2 regions of the Streptomyces sp. NPDC058092 genome follow, and region 1 is predicted to be linked to the other one. Evidence: riboswitches for the same ligand, from Rfam matches in the RefSeq annotation. Region 1 holds a riboswitch; the other holds the start of a gene.
The links. A riboswitch is a leader RNA that binds a small molecule or an ion and turns the genes downstream of it on or off. The one in region 1 is predicted to bind glycine.
Positions count from the first base shown of each region.

Region 2: linked by a shared signal. The riboswitch ahead of gcvP (aminomethyl-transferring glycine dehydrogenase) and the one ahead of gcvT (glycine cleavage system aminomethyltransferase GcvT) in region 1 are both predicted to bind glycine.

Region 1 covers NZ_JBHVSY010000010.1:246,816-250,452, reverse strand. Annotated here, with positions in the region: gene glyA (serine hydroxymethyltransferase) at 1-681, opposite strand, end outside; gene gcvH (glycine cleavage system protein GcvH) at 700-1,077, opposite strand; gene gcvT (glycine cleavage system aminomethyltransferase GcvT) at 1,169-2,284, opposite strand; glycine riboswitch at 2,426-2,523, opposite strand; gene ACFVV1_RS19195 (AAA family ATPase) at 2,683-3,384, shown strand; gene ACFVV1_RS19190 (enhanced serine sensitivity protein SseB) at 3,421-3,637, shown strand, end outside.
Region 2 covers NZ_JBHVSY010000034.1:69,941-73,577, forward strand. Annotated here, with positions in the region: gene gcvP (aminomethyl-transferring glycine dehydrogenase) at 1-1,771, opposite strand, end outside; glycine riboswitch at 1,964-2,060, opposite strand; gene ACFVV1_RS36595 (PRC-barrel domain-containing protein) at 2,174-2,542, shown strand; gene ACFVV1_RS36600 (DNA polymerase IV) at 2,467-3,637, opposite strand, start outside.

The sequences.
Region 1 (3,637 bases):
CGTGGTGGTCGTGACGACATGGGCGTGCGGCACCGGGTTGGGGTGCAGACCCGCGGCCACCAGGCCCGCGAAGTGCGCCATGTCGACCATCAGGTACGCGCCGACCTCGTCCGCGATGCGGCGGAAGGCGGGGAAGTCCAGCTGACGGGGGTACGCGGACCAGCCGGCGACGATCAGCTGCGGCTTGGACTCCTTGGCCAGGCGCTCGACCTCGGCCATGTCCACGACGCCGGTCTCGTCGACGTGGTACGGGACCACGTTGTAGAGCTTGCCGGAGAAGTTGATCTTCATGCCGTGGGTCAGGTGACCGCCGTGGGCCAGGCTTAGGCCCATGATCGTGTCGCCCGGCTTCAGCAGCGCGAACATCGCGGCGGCGTTGGCCTGCGCACCGGAGTGCGGCTGGACGTTCGCGGCCTCGGCGCCGAACAGCGCCTTGATGCGGTCGATGGCGATCTGCTCGACGACGTCGACGTGCTCACAGCCGCCGTAGTAGCGACGGCCCGGGTAGCCCTCGGCGTACTTGTTGGTGAGGACGGAGCCCTGGGCCTCCATGACCGCGACCGGAGCGAAGTTCTCCGAAGCGATCATTTCGAGGGTGGACTGCTGACGGTGGAGCTCGGCGTCGACAGCGGCGGCGACGTCCGGGTCCAGCTCGTGGAGGGAGGAGTTGAGAAGCGACATCAGGTGGTCCCTTGGGTCTCAGTTGCCGGAGAACTCGGTGTACTCGTCGGCGGAGAGCAGGTCCTTCGGCTCCTCGGCGACGCGTACCTTGAACAGCCAGCCGCCCTCGAACGGAGCGGAGTTCACCAGCGACGGGTCGTCCACGACGTCCTGGTTCGCGGCGGTGACCTCACCGGTCACCGGCGAGTACAGGTCGCTCACCGACTTGGTCGACTCCAGCTCGCCGCAGGTCTCGCCCGCGGTCACCGTGTCACCGACCTCGGGGAGCTGGGCGTAGACGACATCGCCGAGCGCGTTGGCGGCGAATTCGGTGATACCGATCGTGGCCACACCGTCCTCGACGGCCGACAGCCACTCGTGCTCCTTGCTGTAACGCAGCTGCTGGGGGTTGCTCATGACCTGAATTCTCCTGTACGCGAGGGAGTGCTGATGAACGGTGGTCTTACGGTGTGAGACGGGACTACGTCACTTCCGAGGTGCGCGGACGTCACTTCTGACGCTTGTAGAACGGCAGCGCCACGACCTCGTACGGCTCGTGGCTGCCCCGGATGTCCACTCCGACGCCCGCGGTTCCGGGCGTGGCGTGCGCGACGTCCACGTACGCCATGGCGATCGGCTTGCCCAGGGTGGGCGACGGGGCGCCCGAGGTGACCTCGCCGATGACCTCGCCCCCGGCGACCACGGAGAAGCCGGCGCGCGGCACGCGGCGGCCCTCGGCGATCAGGCCGACCAGCTTGCGGGGCGGGGCGGTCTCGGCGTGCTCGGCGGCGGCCCGGAGGGCCTTGCGGCCGACGAAGTCGCCCTCCTTCTCGAACTTCACGACGCGGCCGAGACCGGCGTCGAACGGGGTCAGCCCGGTGGTCAGCTCGTGCCCGTACAGCGGCATGCCCGCCTCCAGACGCAGCGTGTCGCGGCAGGAGAGCCCGCACGGGATCAGGCCACGGGAGGCGCCCGCCTCGGTGAGGGCCCTCCACAGCTGCTCGGCGTGCTCGGGGGCGACGAACAGCTCGAAGCCGTCCTCGCCGGTGTAGCCGGTACGGGCGATCAGTGCGGGGACACCGGCGACGGTGCCGGGCAGACCGGCGTAGTACTTCAGGCCGTCCAGGTCGGCGTCGGTGACGGCGGCCAGGATGGCGGGGGACTCGGGCCCCTGGACGGCGAGCAGCGCGTACGCGTCGCGGTCGTCGCGCACCCCGGTGTCGAAACCGTCGGCCCGCGCGCTCAGCGCGTCCAGCACGATCTGGGCGTTGCCGGCGTTGGCGACCACCATGTACTCGGTCTCGCCCAGCCGGTAGACGATCAGGTCGTCCAGGATGCCGCCGTCCTCGGCGCAGATCATCGTGTAGCGGGCGCGGCCCACGGCGACGGTGGCGATGTTGCCGACCAGTGCGAAGTTCAGGAAGGCCGCGGCCTCGGGGCCGGTGACGGTGATCTCGCCCATGTGCGACAGGTCGAAGAGACCGGCCCTGGTGCGGACCGCGTTGTGCTCGTCGCGTTCACTGCCGTACCGCAGGGGCATGTCCCAGCCCGCGAAGTCGGTCATGGTCGCGCCCAGCGAACGGTGCAGGGCATCGAGGGCGGTGAGACGGGGGGCGGTGCTCATGGATGGGGCTCCCAGGGCATGACGACGGAGACGATCCCTCCCCATCTGTCATCGGAACCTGAGAGGTTCGCCGAGAGCCCCCTGAAGGGTTCGGCTTGCACCTTGGGTGGAGCCGCAGAGCGGCCCGCTTTTCAGATCTGCCTCATCCACGCGGTACGGGGCCTGAGAGATTCAAGGGAGGAACTTGCTCCTTCGGCGCCCGGCACATGCAGTGACCGGAACTCTCCCGCGCGGATTCAAGCGGCCTTTATGCAGTTGGCCGGGTCATCATCGCACGCATCGCGCCGGGGTGGGTCCCCGGTCCCTCGCGGGAATCAACGGCGTGGACGGTTGTGCCGCATTACCTTTTCTTTACACTTCAGGGGCATGTGTGGGGTGATCCGGCAGGGGGAGGGGCGATGACGTTGCAGCGGTACGCGACGACCGCGGGGGTCGCGCACGGCGCGATGCCCGCACAACCGGGGGCGGTGCCTGTCACGGAAGCGCGCGGCCCGCACGCGCCCGTCGTGCGGGACCTGCGGGAGCGGGGCGGGCGCAGCCCGCGCAGCCTGCACTTCGCGGCGGGCGACGTGGTGGTGGTGTCCGGGCTGCCCGGCAGCGGCAAATCCACGCTCATCCGGCGGGCGGTGACGACGGCCCACGCCATCGACTCCCAGGACACCCGGGACCGCTGGGCGGGGCTCGTGCCCGGGTTAGTGCCGTACGCCCTCTACCGTCCCCTCGTCCGCGTCGCCCACTACTGGGGACTGTGGCGGGTGCTGCGCTCCGGTGAGTCCGTCGTCGTCCACGACTGCGGAACCCAGGCGTGGGTACGCGGCTGGCTGGCCCGTGCCGCGCGGCGCCGGGGCCGCGTCCTGCACCTCGTCCTGCTCGACGTCACACCGCAGACGGCGAGGGACGGCCAGCGGGAACGCGGTCGCGGCGTCTCCGGATACGCCTTCGCCCGGCACCGCAGGGCGGTGGGGAGGCTGCTGCGGGGCACCGAGACCGGCCTGCTGCCGCCCGGGTGCGCCTCGGCGGTGCTGCTGGACAGGGAGGCGGCCGGGCTGCTGGCCCGGATCGCGTTCGCGGACGTACAGGGCCCGGGAGCCGGACGTTAACCTTCTGCCGGAAAGCTTGGGGAAGAAGGGGAAGCAGTGGACATTCCGGCACAGGGTCAGTCCCATCCGCGGAGCGGATGGCCCGCCAATGAGCTCGAAGAGGTGCTGATGGCCTCGGTGGGCAGCCCGGAGGCGGGCGGACGGCTCGTCGAGGTGCTCGGGCGCAGCCAGGTCTGGGTGCCTCTGCCGGGCGGCGGCGGACCCGACTCCCCCGACCTGGACCTGCCGACGCTGGAGATCGAGGGTGCCGCGT
Region 2 (3,637 bases), on a different contig from region 1:
TGGCCCGGTGGTACGCCCGTACGGCCAGGAGGCCGGCGAACTCGCCCTGCGAGCCGGCGTTCGGCTGGATCGAGACGGCGTCGTAGCCGGTGACCTCGGCGAGGCGCTCCTCCAGCTCACGGATGAGGGTGAGGAAGCCCGGCGCCTGCTCGGCCGGCGCGAACGGGTGCAGCGCGCCGAACTCGGGCCAGGTGATCGGCTCCATCTCGGTGGTCGCATTCAGCTTCATGGTGCAGGAGCCGAGCGGGATCATGCCGCGGTCCAGGGCATAGTCCCGGTCGGCGAGCTTGCGCAGGTAGCGCAGCATCGCCGTCTCGGAACGGTGCTGGTGGAAGACCGGGTGGGTGAGGATCTCGTCGGTGCGCAGCAGGCCCTCGGGCAGCACGTCGGCAGCCGCGGCGTCCAGCGCCTCGACGTCCCCGCCGACGCCGAACGCGGCCCAGACGGCGGCGATCTGCGTACGGGTGGTGGTCTCGTCACAGGCGAGGGAGACGAGGTCCGTGTCGACGAGCCGCAGGTTGACGCCGCGCTCGCGGGCGTCGGCCACGACATCGGCGGCCTTCCCCGGAACGCGCACGGTGAGGGTGTCGAAGTAGGCGCCGGTCACGACGTCGATGCCACTGGCGCGCAGGCCCTCGGCCAGGATCGTCGCGTAGCGGTGGGTACGACGGGCGATCGTCCGCAGCCCGTCCGGGCCGTGGTAGACGGCGTACATCCCGGCCATGACGGCGAGCAGCACCTGAGCCGTGCAGATGTTACTGGTGGCCTTCTCGCGCCGGATGTGCTGCTCGCGGGTCTGCAGCGCCAGCCGGTAGGCCTTGTTGCCGTCCGCGTCGACGGAGACGCCGACGAGGCGGCCGGGCAGGCTGCGGGCGAGCTTCTCGCGTACGGCCATGAAGCCGGCGTGCGGTCCGCCGAAGCCCATCGGCACGCCGAAACGCTGCGTGGTGCCGACCGCGATGTCCGCGCCCAGGTCGCCCGGTGAGGTGAGCAGGGTCAGGGCCAGCAGGTCGGCGGCGACCGTGACGATCGCACCCAGTTCGTGGGCCTGCTCGATCAACGGCTGGACGTTCCGCACCGCTCCGGAGGCGCCCGGGTACTGCACCAGCACACCGAAGACGCCGCGCTCGGCAATCTCTGCCGGGATGCCGTCGGAGAGGTCGGCGACGACGACCTCGACACCGGAGGGCTCCGCGCGGGTCTCGATGACGGCGATCGTCTGCGGCAGGGCGTCGGCGTCGACCAGGAAGACGCCGTTCTTGACCTTGCCGACGCGCCGCGAGAGCGCCATGGCCTCGGCGGCCGCGGTGCCCTCGTCGAGCAGCGAGGCGCCGGAGGTGGGCAGCCCGGTCAGCTCGGCGACCATCGTCTGGAAGTTGAGGAGCGCCTCCAGGCGGCCCTGCGAGATCTCCGGCTGGTACGGCGTGTAGGCCGTGTACCAGGCGGGGTTCTCCATGACGTTGCGGAGGATCACCGGCGGAGTGAAGGTGCCGTAGTAGCCGAGCCCGATCATCGGGGCCAGCACCTGATTGCGGCCGGCCAGGGCGCGCAGCTCGGCGTGGACCTCGGCCTCGGTGCGGGCGGCCGGCAACCGGAGTGCCTCCGCGCTCTTGATGACATCGGGCACCGCGGCCGCGGTCAGCTCGTCCAGCGAGCCGTAACCGACCTGGGCAAGCATCTTCGACTGCGCCTCGTCATCGGGACCGATGTGGCGCTGCTCGAACGGAATACCCTGCTCCAGCTGGGAGAGCGGAGTGCGACGGGGGGTCATGGTGGAGGCCTCCTGGTCTGTCACGACCTGCGAGGGGCACCACGGCGCGGGTGCCCGGACGGCCTCCCCCTCTGTCATCTCAACCTGAGAGCTTCACCGGCGCGCCTTGCGGCGTACCGGCTTTCACCGTCGGTGAGGAAGGGAACCGACGGCGCTCGGCCGCACGGAACCCGCCCTGCTTTCCAGAGTGACCTCGTCCGCGCGGTACGGGGGCCTGAGAGATTCCGGGGAGGATTTGCTCCTTCGGCGCCTCCGGATTCGCTCCGGAGGACTCTCCCGCACGGGGTCAGCAGCCACGACCAGCCTACCAGCGGGATTCTTGGCGGAATTCTCGAGTGGCCAACCCCCCGGATCTGCACTTTTGTAGTGCTTGTGGAGTAGCCGCGACCAGTGGGAGGGACCGTGCAGACCGACATCGATCCGCGCAGCCTGATCGGCCGCAAGGCGTTCGACCGCAAGGGCACCAAGATCGGAACCGTGGACGAGGTGTACCTCGACGACGCGACCGGTGTACCCGAGTGGGCAGCCGTACGTACCGGACTCTTCAGCCGGGACGCGTTCGTCCCGCTGGAACCCAGCGAGTTCGTGGAGGATTCGCTCCGCGTCCCCTTCGACCGGGCGCTGATCAAGGACGCACCGGACTTCGGCGTCGGTCGCCATCTCTCACCGGAACAGGAGCTCCAGCTCTACCGGCACTACGGTCTGGACTCCCCTCCCGAGGAGACCGGCCCGGACAGGGACTTCGGCAGACTGGCCGGCCAGGACGAGTAGTCCACCGGATTCCGCACCAGCGGCAGCGGATCGGCCGGTTGCAACTGCGCGTCGTCGATCCGGAAGGTGCGCACCCGGCCGGGCGCCGACTCCGGTTCCTCGAACCGCACCGTGACCCGGCCGACACCGCTGCCCTGCACCCAGCCATGGCCGTAGACGTCATGGCGTACGTCGTGTCCGGCGGGCCAGCGTCGCGCGGCGAGCTGTTCGGAGGTCTCGGGGGTCTCCTCCCCCGCACCGCCGGCCGGCTCGGCCCCCACGTCCACCGCATCCTCCTCCGCCGCTTCCCCGGTCGCGGCCCGCTCACCGGCCGCCTGTGCGAAGAGGTCCTCCTGCGTGTAGTCGGCGAGCCCCGTGACGCCCACCCCCAGGAGCCGTACGCCTCCGGTGGTGTCCACCGCCTCCAGAAGCCGCGCGGCGGCCTCCCGGACCACCGTGGGGTCGTCCGTCGGCCCACGGAGCGTCTCGGATCTCGTGAGCGTGGAGAAGTCGTACCGGCGCACCTTCAGCACCACCGTCCGCCCGGACCGCCCCGCACCCCGCAGCCGCTGGACGCATCGGCCGGCCAGCCGCTCCACCTCCGTCCTGACCCGCACCCGGTCGTGCAGGTCCGCGTCGAAGGTGTCCTCGACCGACACCGATTTCGCGTCCCGCTCCGCGACGACGGGCCGGTCGTCGTATCCGAACGCCATCCGGTGGAGCGAGCCGCCGTGTGCCTTTCCCAGCAGCCGTACGAGCTCCGCCTCACCCGCCTCGGCCAGGTCATTGACGGTCGTCATCCCGGCGCGGCGCAGATGATCCGCCGTCGCGGGCCCGACGCCGGGGAGGATCCGTACCGGCATCGGTGCGAGCAGCTCCCGCTCCGTGCCCGGCTCGATGAGCAGCAGCCCGTCCGGTTTGGCCTGCTCCGAAGCGATCTTGGCCAGCATCTTGGAGCCGGCGAGCCCGACCGAGCCGGTCAGCCCGGTGACCGCCTTGATGGCCGTACGCAGCTGCCCGCCGATCTCCAGCGCGGAAGCCGTGTCATCGGCCGCCCCACCGGCTTCCAGGTCCACGAAGGCCTCGTCCAGGCTGAGCGGCTCGACCAGCGGGGTG